Regions from separate parts of the Phenylobacterium sp. FG114 genome, predicted to be linked through region 1. Evidence: predicted binding sites of a transcription regulator. Region 1 holds the regulator's gene; the other holds the start of a gene.
The links. The regulator HrcA, encoded in region 1, represses chaperone genes, less so after heat shock. The targets are predictions, from matches to a motif close to GTTAGCANTCNNNNNNNNNGANTGCTAAC.

Region 1 (5,129 bases):
CCGACCTCCTCCAGCCGTTCCTCGACCTTGCGCATGGCCATGGCGAAGTCCTTGTCCGGCCCGGCCCATCGCGCCGAGAAGATGCCGGGCGCGCCGTCCAGCGCCTTCACTGAGAGGCCGGAGTCGTCCGCCAGCGCGATCATCCCCGAGGCGTCGGCGGCCGCCCGGGCCTTCAGCAGCGCGTTGCCGACGAAGGTGGTCTCGGTTTCGTCGGGCTCCGACAGGCCCAGTTCGCCGGCGGCGACCAGCTCGAACCGTCCGTCCAGGATTTCGGCCAACTCGCGCGCCTTGCCGGGGTTGTGGGTCGCGACCACCAGCCGGGCGCCGGGCTCGAGCTTCAGGGCCATCGTTAACTCCGCGGTGATTGCGCCGGGACATTACCCCCGCCGCGCTCTGTTGCATTGCGAAAGTTTAATATCGTTACTCGATATTCACGTGATCGAAAATCGATGTGGGCGTATCGATAATCACATCAGGACATCGGGTCCTGGCACACAAATTGCTGCAGCGCAGCACAAACTAGGAGAACCAAAATGTCCGCCAATGTGATGAACCAACTCGACCGCGCCGCCATGATGTTCGTGGTCGTCCTGGCCGCCATGCCGATCCTCAGCATCGCCGCCCGCGCCGCCTTCCTCTAAGACTCGGAACCGGAGTTTATGAGGTTCGTCCGATCCGCCCCGGGCTTGGCCCACTCGGCCACGCCGCGGCGGATCCAGACGACCACGCGGGGGAGCTAGCAGGCATGCGCGCCTTGGGTCCGGGCTCGGTTTCGAGCTTTCTGAAGATCATCCTGGATGTCGTCTTCGCAGCCCTCTGGATCGGCGTCGTCGCCCTTTCCCTGATCACGCTCGCGGCGCTGCTGCTGAGCTTCAATCCCGACCTCCTCGCCAACCTGACCCAAGCCACCGACCCCGGCGCGATCGCCAGGGACAGCGCGCTGGGCGAACTGGCGTCGAAAGGTCCTTCCATCACCAGCGGCCTTTTGGCCGCCGCGCTCTACCTGGCGGGCGTCCTGGTCATCGTGGGTTCGCTGCGGCGGATCTTCATGACCCTGACCGCCGGCGACCCCTTCCACCCCGACAATGTGGCGCGCCTGCGCCTGATGGGCCTGATGCTCGCTGGCCTGGAGCTGGGCCGCTATGCCTTCTGGGCGCTCAGCGCCTGGCTGCTGCCGGGCGTCAACCGGATCGAGCCCAGCATGAGCCTGACGCCCTGGTTCTCCGTCCTCGTGGTCTTCGTGCTCGCGGAAGTGTTCCGCGAAGGCGCCCGCCTGCGCCGCGAAGCCGAGCTCACCATCTAAGGCCGCCCGATGCCGATCCGTGTAAGCCTCGATCGCGTGCTGCTGGAGCGGCGGATGTCGCTCACCGAGCTGGCCGACCGCGTGGGCGTGACCATCGCCAACCTCTCGATCCTGAAGACCGGCAAGGCGCGCGCCGTGCGGTTCTCGACCCTGGCGGCCCTGTGCCGCGAGCTGGACTGCCAGCCGGGCGACCTGCTTGTCTACGAGGCCGGCCCCGACGATGGCTATATCGACGACGAGGACGAATAGGCTTCAGCTCCGCGGATAGAGGATCACCTGAGTGCAGCGGAAAGCGGCCATCAGCTTGCCCGTGGCCGCATCCTCCATCCGAGCGTCCCACACCTGGGTTGTGCGTCCGCCGTGCAGCAGGGTTGCGGTGCAGACCGCCTCGCCCCCGCGCAGGGTGCCGGTGAAGTTGCACTTCACCTCGGCGGTGGTGAAGCCGCTCGCCCCCTCGGGCCAGGCGGTGGAGACACCATAGGCGCAGAGGATGTCGGCCACAGACAGTACCGCGCCGGCCAGCAGGAACCCCGTGTGGGCGACGAGATCGGTCCGAACGGGGAGCCTGCCGACGACGCGGCCCGGCTCCACCTCGGTGATCGTCAGGCCGAGGTGTCCGGGAAGCTTGCCCACATTGGCGCGGTTCAGATCCTCGACACTGGTGCGGTTGGTAGTGGCCGGCACGCGCATTCTCCCCTGGTTGCAGCGAGCGTCCCCGGTCTGCACGGGCTCTGCAACAGCTCCACCGTGGTTGCACCGCAACGCAGGTCGTGCGGCATTGCAGCGCAATTATATTCACTAACGGGAGAAATACTTGATTTCCCCGAGGAGCGGGGCCATATGCCCAGCTACGCTGCATTGCACAAAAAGGAGTGACGCAGATGGTCGCCCTGTTCGAAAAGTTCCTCGACGCGATGTTCGCCCCGCTGGCGCGCGAACTCGAGCGCCTGCCGGCTTCGGCGATGCGCTTCAACGTGTTCTTCTGATCCACGACGAACGCTCCTTCTCCCCCTGCGGGAGAAGGTGTCGGCGTCAGCCGACGGATGAGGGGTCGCACGGCGTTGTCCGGCGACCCCTTCGTCGTTTCAGGTGGAGAGGTTGGCGCGACCCCTCATCCGTCACCCTGCGGGCGACACCTTCTCCCGCAGGGGGAGAAGGACACTAGGAGCCCGTCGCCGCCCGCTGCAGCTCGCAGAGTTCGCCGATGCCCTTGCGGGCCAGGGAGAACAGGGCCTCGAACTCGGCCTGGCTGAAGCCGCGCTTCTCGCCCGTGGCCTGGATCTCGACGATGTCGCCCGATCCCGTCAGGACGAAATTGGCGTCGGCCTCGGCGTTGGAGTCCTCCTCGTAGTCGAGGTCCAGCACCGGCGTACCCGAGAAGATGCCGCAGCTCACCGCGGCCACCTGGTCGAGGATCGGGTCGGTGGTGATGAGGCCCTCGTCCAGCAGGTACTTGGTGGCCAGCCGCAAGGCGACCCAGGCGCCGGTGATCGATGCAGTGCGGGTGCCGCCGTCGGCCTGAAGCACGTCGCAATCGAGGGTGATCTGGCGCTCGCCCAGGGCCTTCAGGTCGATCACGGCGCGCATGGAGCGGCCGATCAGGCGCTGGATCTCCTGGGTGCGCCCGCTCTGCTTGCCCTGCGCGGCTTCACGGCGGCCCCGCGTGTGGGTGGCCCGCGGCAGCATGCCATACTCGGCGGTGACCCAGCCCTGGCCCTTGCCGCGCAGGAAGCCCGGGACGCCCTCTTCCAGGCTGGCGGTCACCAGAACCTTGGTGTGGCCGGCGGTGATCAGGCAGGAGCCCTCGGCATAGCGGGTGACCCCCGTCTCGAGCGTGATCGGGCGAAGCAGGTCGGGGGTGCGTTCGGAGGGGCGCATCTCGTCTTGGGTTCTTGTGTGCGCAGCTTGCGCCGCTGAGGGCCGCGCTTATCCTAGATAGCGACGGCCGCGTCCATGGCCGCCGGAGAGACCTTGCCGAACCCTGTGACGCCTCCACTGTTCTCCCACGGGCCGACGCTCACCGACATGGATTCCCGGGCGCGGGAAATCTTTCGCCGCATCGTGGAGAGTTATCTGGAAACGGGAGAGCCGGTGGGCTCGCGCACGCTGTCCAAGGCCGGGGTGTCGCTGTCGCCGGCGTCGATCCGCAACACCATGCAGGACCTGACCCAGCTCGGCCTGCTGGGCGCGCCGCACGTCAGTGCGGGCCGGCTCCCGACCCATGCCGGTCTGCGCCTGTTCGTCGACGGGCTGATGGAGGTGGGCGACGTCGGCGACGACGAGCGGCGCAACATCGAGGCCCGCCTGCGCGCCCATGGCGGCAACTACGAGGACGCGCTGAACGAAGCCTCAGCGATCCTTTCGGGGCTGGCCGGGGGCGCGGGGATCGTGGTGACGCCCATGCGCGACGCGGGCGTGACGCACGTGGAGTTCGTGCCGCTGTCCGGCGACCGGACGCTGGCGATCATGGTGTTCGACGATGGATCGGTCGAGAACCGCCTGATCCGCTTGCCGGCCGGCGTGACCCCGTCGGCGCTGCAGGAGGCCTCGAACTTCCTCAACGCGCGCCTGCGGGGCCGCACCCTGGGCGAGGCGAAGGTCGATCTTCGCGCCGAATTGGACCGCGCCCGCCAGGAGCTCGACGCCACCGCGGCGAAGCTGGTGGAAGACGGGCTGGCGGCCTGGGGCGGCGGCGAGGCCGAGGAGCGGGCCCTGATCGTGCGCGGCCGGGCCAACCTGCTCGAGGACCGCGAGGCGCTGGAGGATCTGGAGCGCGTGCGCTCCCTGTTCGAGGACCTGGAGCAGAAGGAGCAGCTGATCCAGCTTCTCGACGGCGTCCGGGACGGCGAGGGGGTGAGAATCTTCATCGGCGCCGAAACGCGACTCTTTTCCCTTTCAGGTTCCGCTGTGATCGCGGCGCCCTATATGACGGGCGCGCAGAAGGTCGTGGGCGCGATCGGCGTCATCGGCCCTGCGCGTCTGAACTATGCCCGGATCATTCCGTTGGTGGACTATACCGCCCGCGTGCTTGGCCAGGTGATGAACGCGTAAGCGAGGCAGGCGGAAGTGGCGCCGTCTGCCAAGCGATAAGACAACCAAGGGTCCGAACCAAGAGATGTCCGAAGAGAACACGCCCGCCGACTTCGAAGCGGATGGCGACGAAGGCAACGCCAACATCGACAAGCTGCTGGCCGAGATCCAGTCGCTGAAGGAGCAGGTGCTCCGCTACGCCGCCGACGCCGAGAACACCAAGCGCCGCGCCGAGCGCGAGATGAACGACGCGCGCGCCTACGCGATCACCAAGTTCGCCCGCGACCTGCTGGGCGCCGCCGACATCTTCGACCGCGCCCTGGCCGCGGCGCCGGCGGACGCCGAGGGTCCGATGAAGAACTTCATCGTCGGCGTCGAGATGACCGCCAAGGAGCTGCAGGGCGCGTTCGAGAAGAACGGCCTGAAGAAGGTCGATCCCGCCAAGGGCGAGAAGTTCGACCCGCACAAGCACCAGGCGATGATGGAACAGCCTGACACCGACGTCGCTCCCGGCGGCGTGGTCCAGGTGATGCAGCCCGGCTACGAGCTGCTGGGCCGGCTGGTCCGCCCGGCCATGGTGGTCGTCGCGGCCAAGGCCGCCGGCGCGCCGAAGCCCGAGGGCGGCGGCGGACCCAATCCCTATGGCGCCGGCGAGGACGCCGACTCCGGCGGCAGTGTCGACACCCGCGCCTGATCGCCCGTTCGATACGCCTTTGAGACGCCCCGCGGCCTTCGCGGGGCGTTTTGCTGTGGGTGAGGCGGTCCCGCTCTTTCCCGCCTGTCGAATTTGGCTAAT
Region 2 (5,129 bases), on a different contig from region 1:
CCCTCGCCCGTCTCGGCGTTCGGCAGGAAGAAGTTCCACAGGCCGGCGGCCTTGGCCTTCTCCTTCGCCGCGTCCAGCACTTCCAGCTGGCCCGGCGCATACTGCCAGATGTCGGGACGGCCCTCGCCCAGCCGATGGAACTCCTCGCTCATCGGCTCGACGACGTCGCGGATGAAGTCCTTCACCTTGTTGAGGAGCGGCACCGCCTTCTCCGACATGCGCAGGTCGTTCAGCTCGTCCTGCGGGTTCAGGCCGAAGCTGGATTGGGGCCGTTCAGCGGCGATGTTCATCGGGTCACTCCCTGCGCGATTGTCTCACGCTACCTTTGACCCACTTTCACCAAAAATCAAACAACTGTTTCAATCAACGAAGTAATGTGAAAGGCCTCCGCCGTGAGGCGGAGGCCTTTCGGGTGGGCCAGGGGGAGGACTGGCCGCGGAGAGGCTCAGGCGACGGCTTCGCGGCGCGCCTTTCGCAGGGCCAGGAACTGCAGGTCGGCGACGCCCAGCGCCGCGGCCGCCTGGCCGACCACCAGCGCAAGGCCCAGCGAGGTCGGCTGCGCCCAACCCAGGGCCAGCAACGCGATGCTCTCGACCGCCCAGAGCGTGTTGAACGCCACCAGCGTCCAAACCGCCTTGCGGGGCAGGGCCGGGCGGCTCGCCATCCAGGCCAGCAACGCGGCGTAGGGCAGCAGGAACCAGCCGACCGGCTGCATCAGGGCGGGCGACAGGCCGAGCGGGCCTTCGAGCCAGCCGGCGTCGAAGGCGAAGGCGGCGCCCATCACGCCACACGCGGCGGCGTCGGCGGCGATGACGGTGCGCAGGAAGGTCGAGCGGACGGCGGTCATTGGGAAGCTCCTTGAGCGTGTTGACGCCCAGAGGCTCCCCCGTCCCGCGCGGCGGGTCGATTACCTGCGAGGTCAAGCTCACGCCACGGCGTGGCAGACCGCCTCGATGTTGTGCCCGTCGGGGTCGAGCACGAACGCCCCGTAGTAGGTTGGGTGGTAGTGCGCCCGCAGTCCGGGCGCGCCATTGTCCCGCGCGCCAGCTGCCAGAGCCACCGCATGGAAGGCGTCGACCGCCGCCCGGTTGGGCGTCGCGAACGCGACGTGAGCATAGCCGCTGCGGCCGTCGCTACCGATCCAGAAGAACGGCCGATCCGAGCCGTAGCCGGCATAGGTCTGGCCGTCGCCGAAGAGGCGCTTCAGCCCGAGCGGCGCCAGTGCGGCGTCGTAGAACGCTTCGGCGCGGCCATAGTCCGCGACCTTCAGGCTGACGTGGTCGAGGACCGCGCCGGCCATCGCCCTTACTTCACCGGCACGTGGTCGACGTGCGGGCACACGGCCGCCATCAGCGCTTCGTTGTCGGAGCCCTCGGCCTTCTTGGGCGTGGCCTTGCGCCAGTCGTCGGCGATCGCCAGCGGCGCCGACGGCTTGTACGAGCCGAGCTGGATCAGGTTCTTCTTGCCGCAGTCGATGGCGATCACGCTGCCGACGCCGTCGGGCTTGCCGGGCGCCGACGGGCCCAGGTTGGCCGAAGGCTTGGAGATGGCCTGCATGATCACCAGGCGGCCCGTCTCCTTGTCCTTGTAGGAATAGTCGCCGTCGTAGGACCACGCGGTGCCGTTCGCGCCGTCGACGTACTTGGTCCACTTCTCGGCCGAGGCGGCCCCGGCGATCAGCGACAGGGCGGCGGCAAGCGCGAAGGCGCGGCGCATGAGCAGTCTCTCCAAACAAGCGTTCGGAGCGGACCCTAGACGCGGATTTGGGCGGTCTCCAGACATTTCGGCGGCGTCACGCCACCCGCTTCGCCGGACTGTTCAGCGCCCGCTCCGCGTCGCCCATGTAGTCCCGGGTGATCGGCAGGGCGTCGACCCGCTTGGCGAGCTGGATCTGCCAATTGAACTGCCGCCGCGCGCGGAAGCTCTGCTCGGCGATGCCGAGATAGAACTCCCACATCCGACAGAACCGCTCGTCGTAGAGCTCGGCGATCTCGGGCCGCACGGCCGCGAACCGCTGACGCCAGTGCTTGATCGTCTCGGCGTAGTGCAGGCGCAGGATCTCCAGGTCGGTGACCATCAGGCCCGCCCGTTCGATCGCCGGCATGATCTCGCTGAGCGCCGGGCTGTAGCCGCCCGGGAAGATGTACTTGGCGACCCAGGCGTTGGTGACCCCGATCTCCGGCCGCCCGATCGCGTGGATCAGCGCCACGCCGTCGTCCTTGAGCAGCCGCGCCACGCCGTCGAAATACTCCTGGTAGTTCGGTCGACCCACGTGTTCGAACATACCGACCGAAACGATCCGGTCGTAGGTCTCGGTCACGTCGCGATAGTCCGTGAGCGAGAACCGCGCCCGACTGGCCAGGCCCTTGGCCTCGGCCCGCGCCTTGGCCACGGAAAGCTGCTCGACAGACAGCGTCACGCCGTCCACCTCGGCCCCGGTCTCCTCGGCCAGGGTCATGGCCATGCCGCCCCAGCCGCAGCCGATATCCAGCACCTTCATCCCCGGCGCGATGGCCAGCTTGGCCGCGATGTGACGCTTCTTGGCGAGCTGGGCCTCCTCGAGCGTCATGTCCGGCCGGGCGAAATAGGCGCAGCTGTACTGCATGTCGGCGTCCAGGAAGCGCCGGTAGAGGTCGTTCGACAGGTCGTAATGGTGGGCCACGTTCGCCTTCGCCTGCCGCCGGGCGTTGGCCTCGACCTTGCGCTCGCGCAGCCACAGCTGCAGGCGGTTGCGCTTCTTCCGCGGCTTGTTCTTCGCATTGGCGCCGATCAGGTCGACGAACTCGGCGATTTCGCCCTGCTCCAGCACCAGGCCGCCGTCCATATAGGCCTCGCCCACGGCCAAGCCGGGATAGGCGGCGATCCGCGCCGCCCAGGCCGCGCTGGTGATCCGCGCGACCAGCGGCGGTCCGCTGCCGTCGCCCAGGCGCAGCGTCCGGCCGCCCGGCAGCTTCAGCGTGAGGTCGCCCTCGCGGACAACCTTCTCCAACACGGCTTGCAGTCCCATGCCGGACCTCCCAACTGACGCGCACGGAGTCTAGGGGCCGGCGCGCGAAAGCCAAGGGCGCGCGCGGTTTTTGCACGTTCGCCTTGACTTGCCGGGGCGGTGTTCCTAACTCCCCGACCGACGTTGGCACTCATGGGTTGGGACTGCTAACAGCCACACCCCTCCCTGCCGCGTCGCTCGATTTTTGAACCGTTCCGTACGGAAGAGAGAGAACACACATGGCGTTTCGTCCCCTGGGAGATCGCGTCCTCGTCAAGCGCGTCGAGGAAGAGGAAAAGACCAAGGGCGGGATCATCATCCCCGACACCGCGAAGGAAAAGCCGCAGGAAGGCGAAGTGATCGCCACCGGCCCCGGCGCCCGTGACGAGTCCGGCAAGGTCCAGCCGCTGGACGTCAAGGCCGGCGACCGCATCCTCTTCGGCAAGTGGTCCGGCACCGAGGTCAAGCTCGACGGCCAGGACCTCCTGATCATGAAGGAAAGCGACATCCTGGGCGTCGTCTCGTAACGACCCGGCTGCCGCCGTCCCCACCGAAATTCTAGGAAAGAGAACCAGCCATGGCTGCCAAAGACGTCTATTTCGCCTCCGACGCGCGCGACCGCATGCTGCGCGGCGTCAACACCCTCGCCAACGCGGTGAAGGTCACCCTGGGCCCCAAGGGCCGCAACGTGGTCATCGAGAAGTCCTTCGGCGCGCCGCGCTCGACCAAGGACGGCGTGTCGGTCGCCAAGGAAATCGAACTGTCCGACAAGTTCGAGAACCTGGGCGCCCAACTGATCCGCGAAGTCGCGTCCAAGACCAACGACAAGGCCGGTGACGGCACCACGACCGCCACGGTCCTGGCGCAAGCCATCGTGGTCGAAGGCCTGAAGTCGGTCGCCGCCGGCATGAACCCGATGGACCTGAAGCGCGGCGTCGACAAGGCGGTCGCCAAGGTCATCGAAGAGATCAAGGCCAACGCCAAGAAGGTCTCGGCCAACTCGGAAATCGCCCAGGTCGGCACCATCTCGGCCAACGGCGACACCGAAGTCGGCGAGATGATCGCCCGCGCCATGGAAAAGGTCGGCAACGAGGGTGTGATCACCGTCGAGGAAGCCAAGACCGCCGAAACCGAACTCGACGTCGTCGAAGGCATGCAGTTCGACCGCGGCTACCTGTCGCCCTACTTCATCACCAACGCCGAGAAGATGGAGGCCGACCTCGAAGAGCCGCTCATCCTGCTCTTCGAAAAGAAGCTCTCCACCCTGCAGCCCCTGCTGCCGGTCCTGGAAGCCGTGGTCCAGTCGGGCCGCCCGCTCCTGATCATCGCCGAGGACGTCGAAGGCGAAGCCCTGGCCACCCTGGTGGTCAACAAGCTGCGGGGCGGCCTGCGGGTCGCGGCCGTCAAGGCTCCGGGCTTCGGTGATCGCCGCAAGGCCATGCTGGAAGACATCGCCATCCTGACCGGCGGCCAGCTGATCTCGGAAGACCTCGGCATCAAGCTCGAGAGCGTCACGCTCGAGATGCTGGGCAAGGCCAAGAAGGTCACGATCACCAAGGACGACACCACCATCGTCGACGGCACGGGCGACAAGGCCGACATCGAAGGCCGCATCTCCCAGATCAAGAAGCAGGTCGAGGACACCACGTCCGACTACGACAAGGAAAAGCTGCAAGAGCGCCTGGCCAAGCTGGCCGGCGGCGTCGCGGTGATCCGCGTCGGCGGCGCGACCGAAGTCGAGGTGAAGGAAAAGAAGGACCGCGTCGACGACGCCCTGAACGCGACCCGCGCGGCCGTGGAAGAAGGCATCGTCCCCGGCGGCGGCGTCGCCCTGCTGAAGGCCTCCAAGGTTCTGGACGGCTTCAAGGGCGACAACGACGACCAGGAAGCCGGCGTGGCCATCGTGCGCCGCGCGCTCCAGGCCCCGATCCGTCAGATCGCCGAGAACGCCGGCGTGGAAGGCTCGATCGTGGTCGGCAAGGTGCTCGAGAACGGCTCGGCCACCTTCGGCTTCAACGCCCAGACCGAAGAATACGTCGACCTGGTCCAGGCCGGCGTGATCGACCCCGCCAAGGTGGTCCGCACCGCTCTGCAGGACGCCGCCTCGGTGGCCGGCCTGCTGATCACCACGGAAGCGGCCATC

Region 2: the regulator HrcA is predicted to act here: its motif matches at 3,130-3,158, upstream of groES (co-chaperone GroES).

What each region holds. Positions count from the first base shown of each region.
Region 1 is NZ_JBMDKU010000001.1:30,749-35,877, reverse strand. Features, by position in the region: gene rdgB (RdgB/HAM1 family non-canonical purine NTP pyrophosphatase) at 1-347, opposite strand, end outside; gene ACODSY_RS00185 (DUF2975 domain-containing protein) at 746-1,303, shown strand; gene ACODSY_RS00180 (helix-turn-helix domain-containing protein) at 1,313-1,552, shown strand; gene ACODSY_RS00175 (PaaI family thioesterase) at 1,556-1,987, opposite strand; gene rph (ribonuclease PH) at 2,465-3,181, opposite strand; gene hrcA (heat-inducible transcriptional repressor HrcA) at 3,329-4,354, shown strand; gene grpE (nucleotide exchange factor GrpE) at 4,380-5,027, shown strand.
Region 2 is NZ_JBMDKU010000009.1:57,036-62,164, reverse strand. Features, by position in the region: gene ACODSY_RS16330 (acyl-CoA dehydrogenase family protein) at 1-290, opposite strand, end outside; gene ACODSY_RS16325 (hypothetical protein) at 446-847, opposite strand; gene ACODSY_RS16320 (VOC family protein) at 926-1,300, opposite strand; gene ACODSY_RS16315 (hypothetical protein) at 1,306-1,716, opposite strand; gene ACODSY_RS16310 (class I SAM-dependent methyltransferase) at 1,793-3,007, opposite strand; gene groES (co-chaperone GroES) at 3,226-3,513, shown strand; gene groL (chaperonin GroEL) at 3,564-5,129, shown strand, end outside.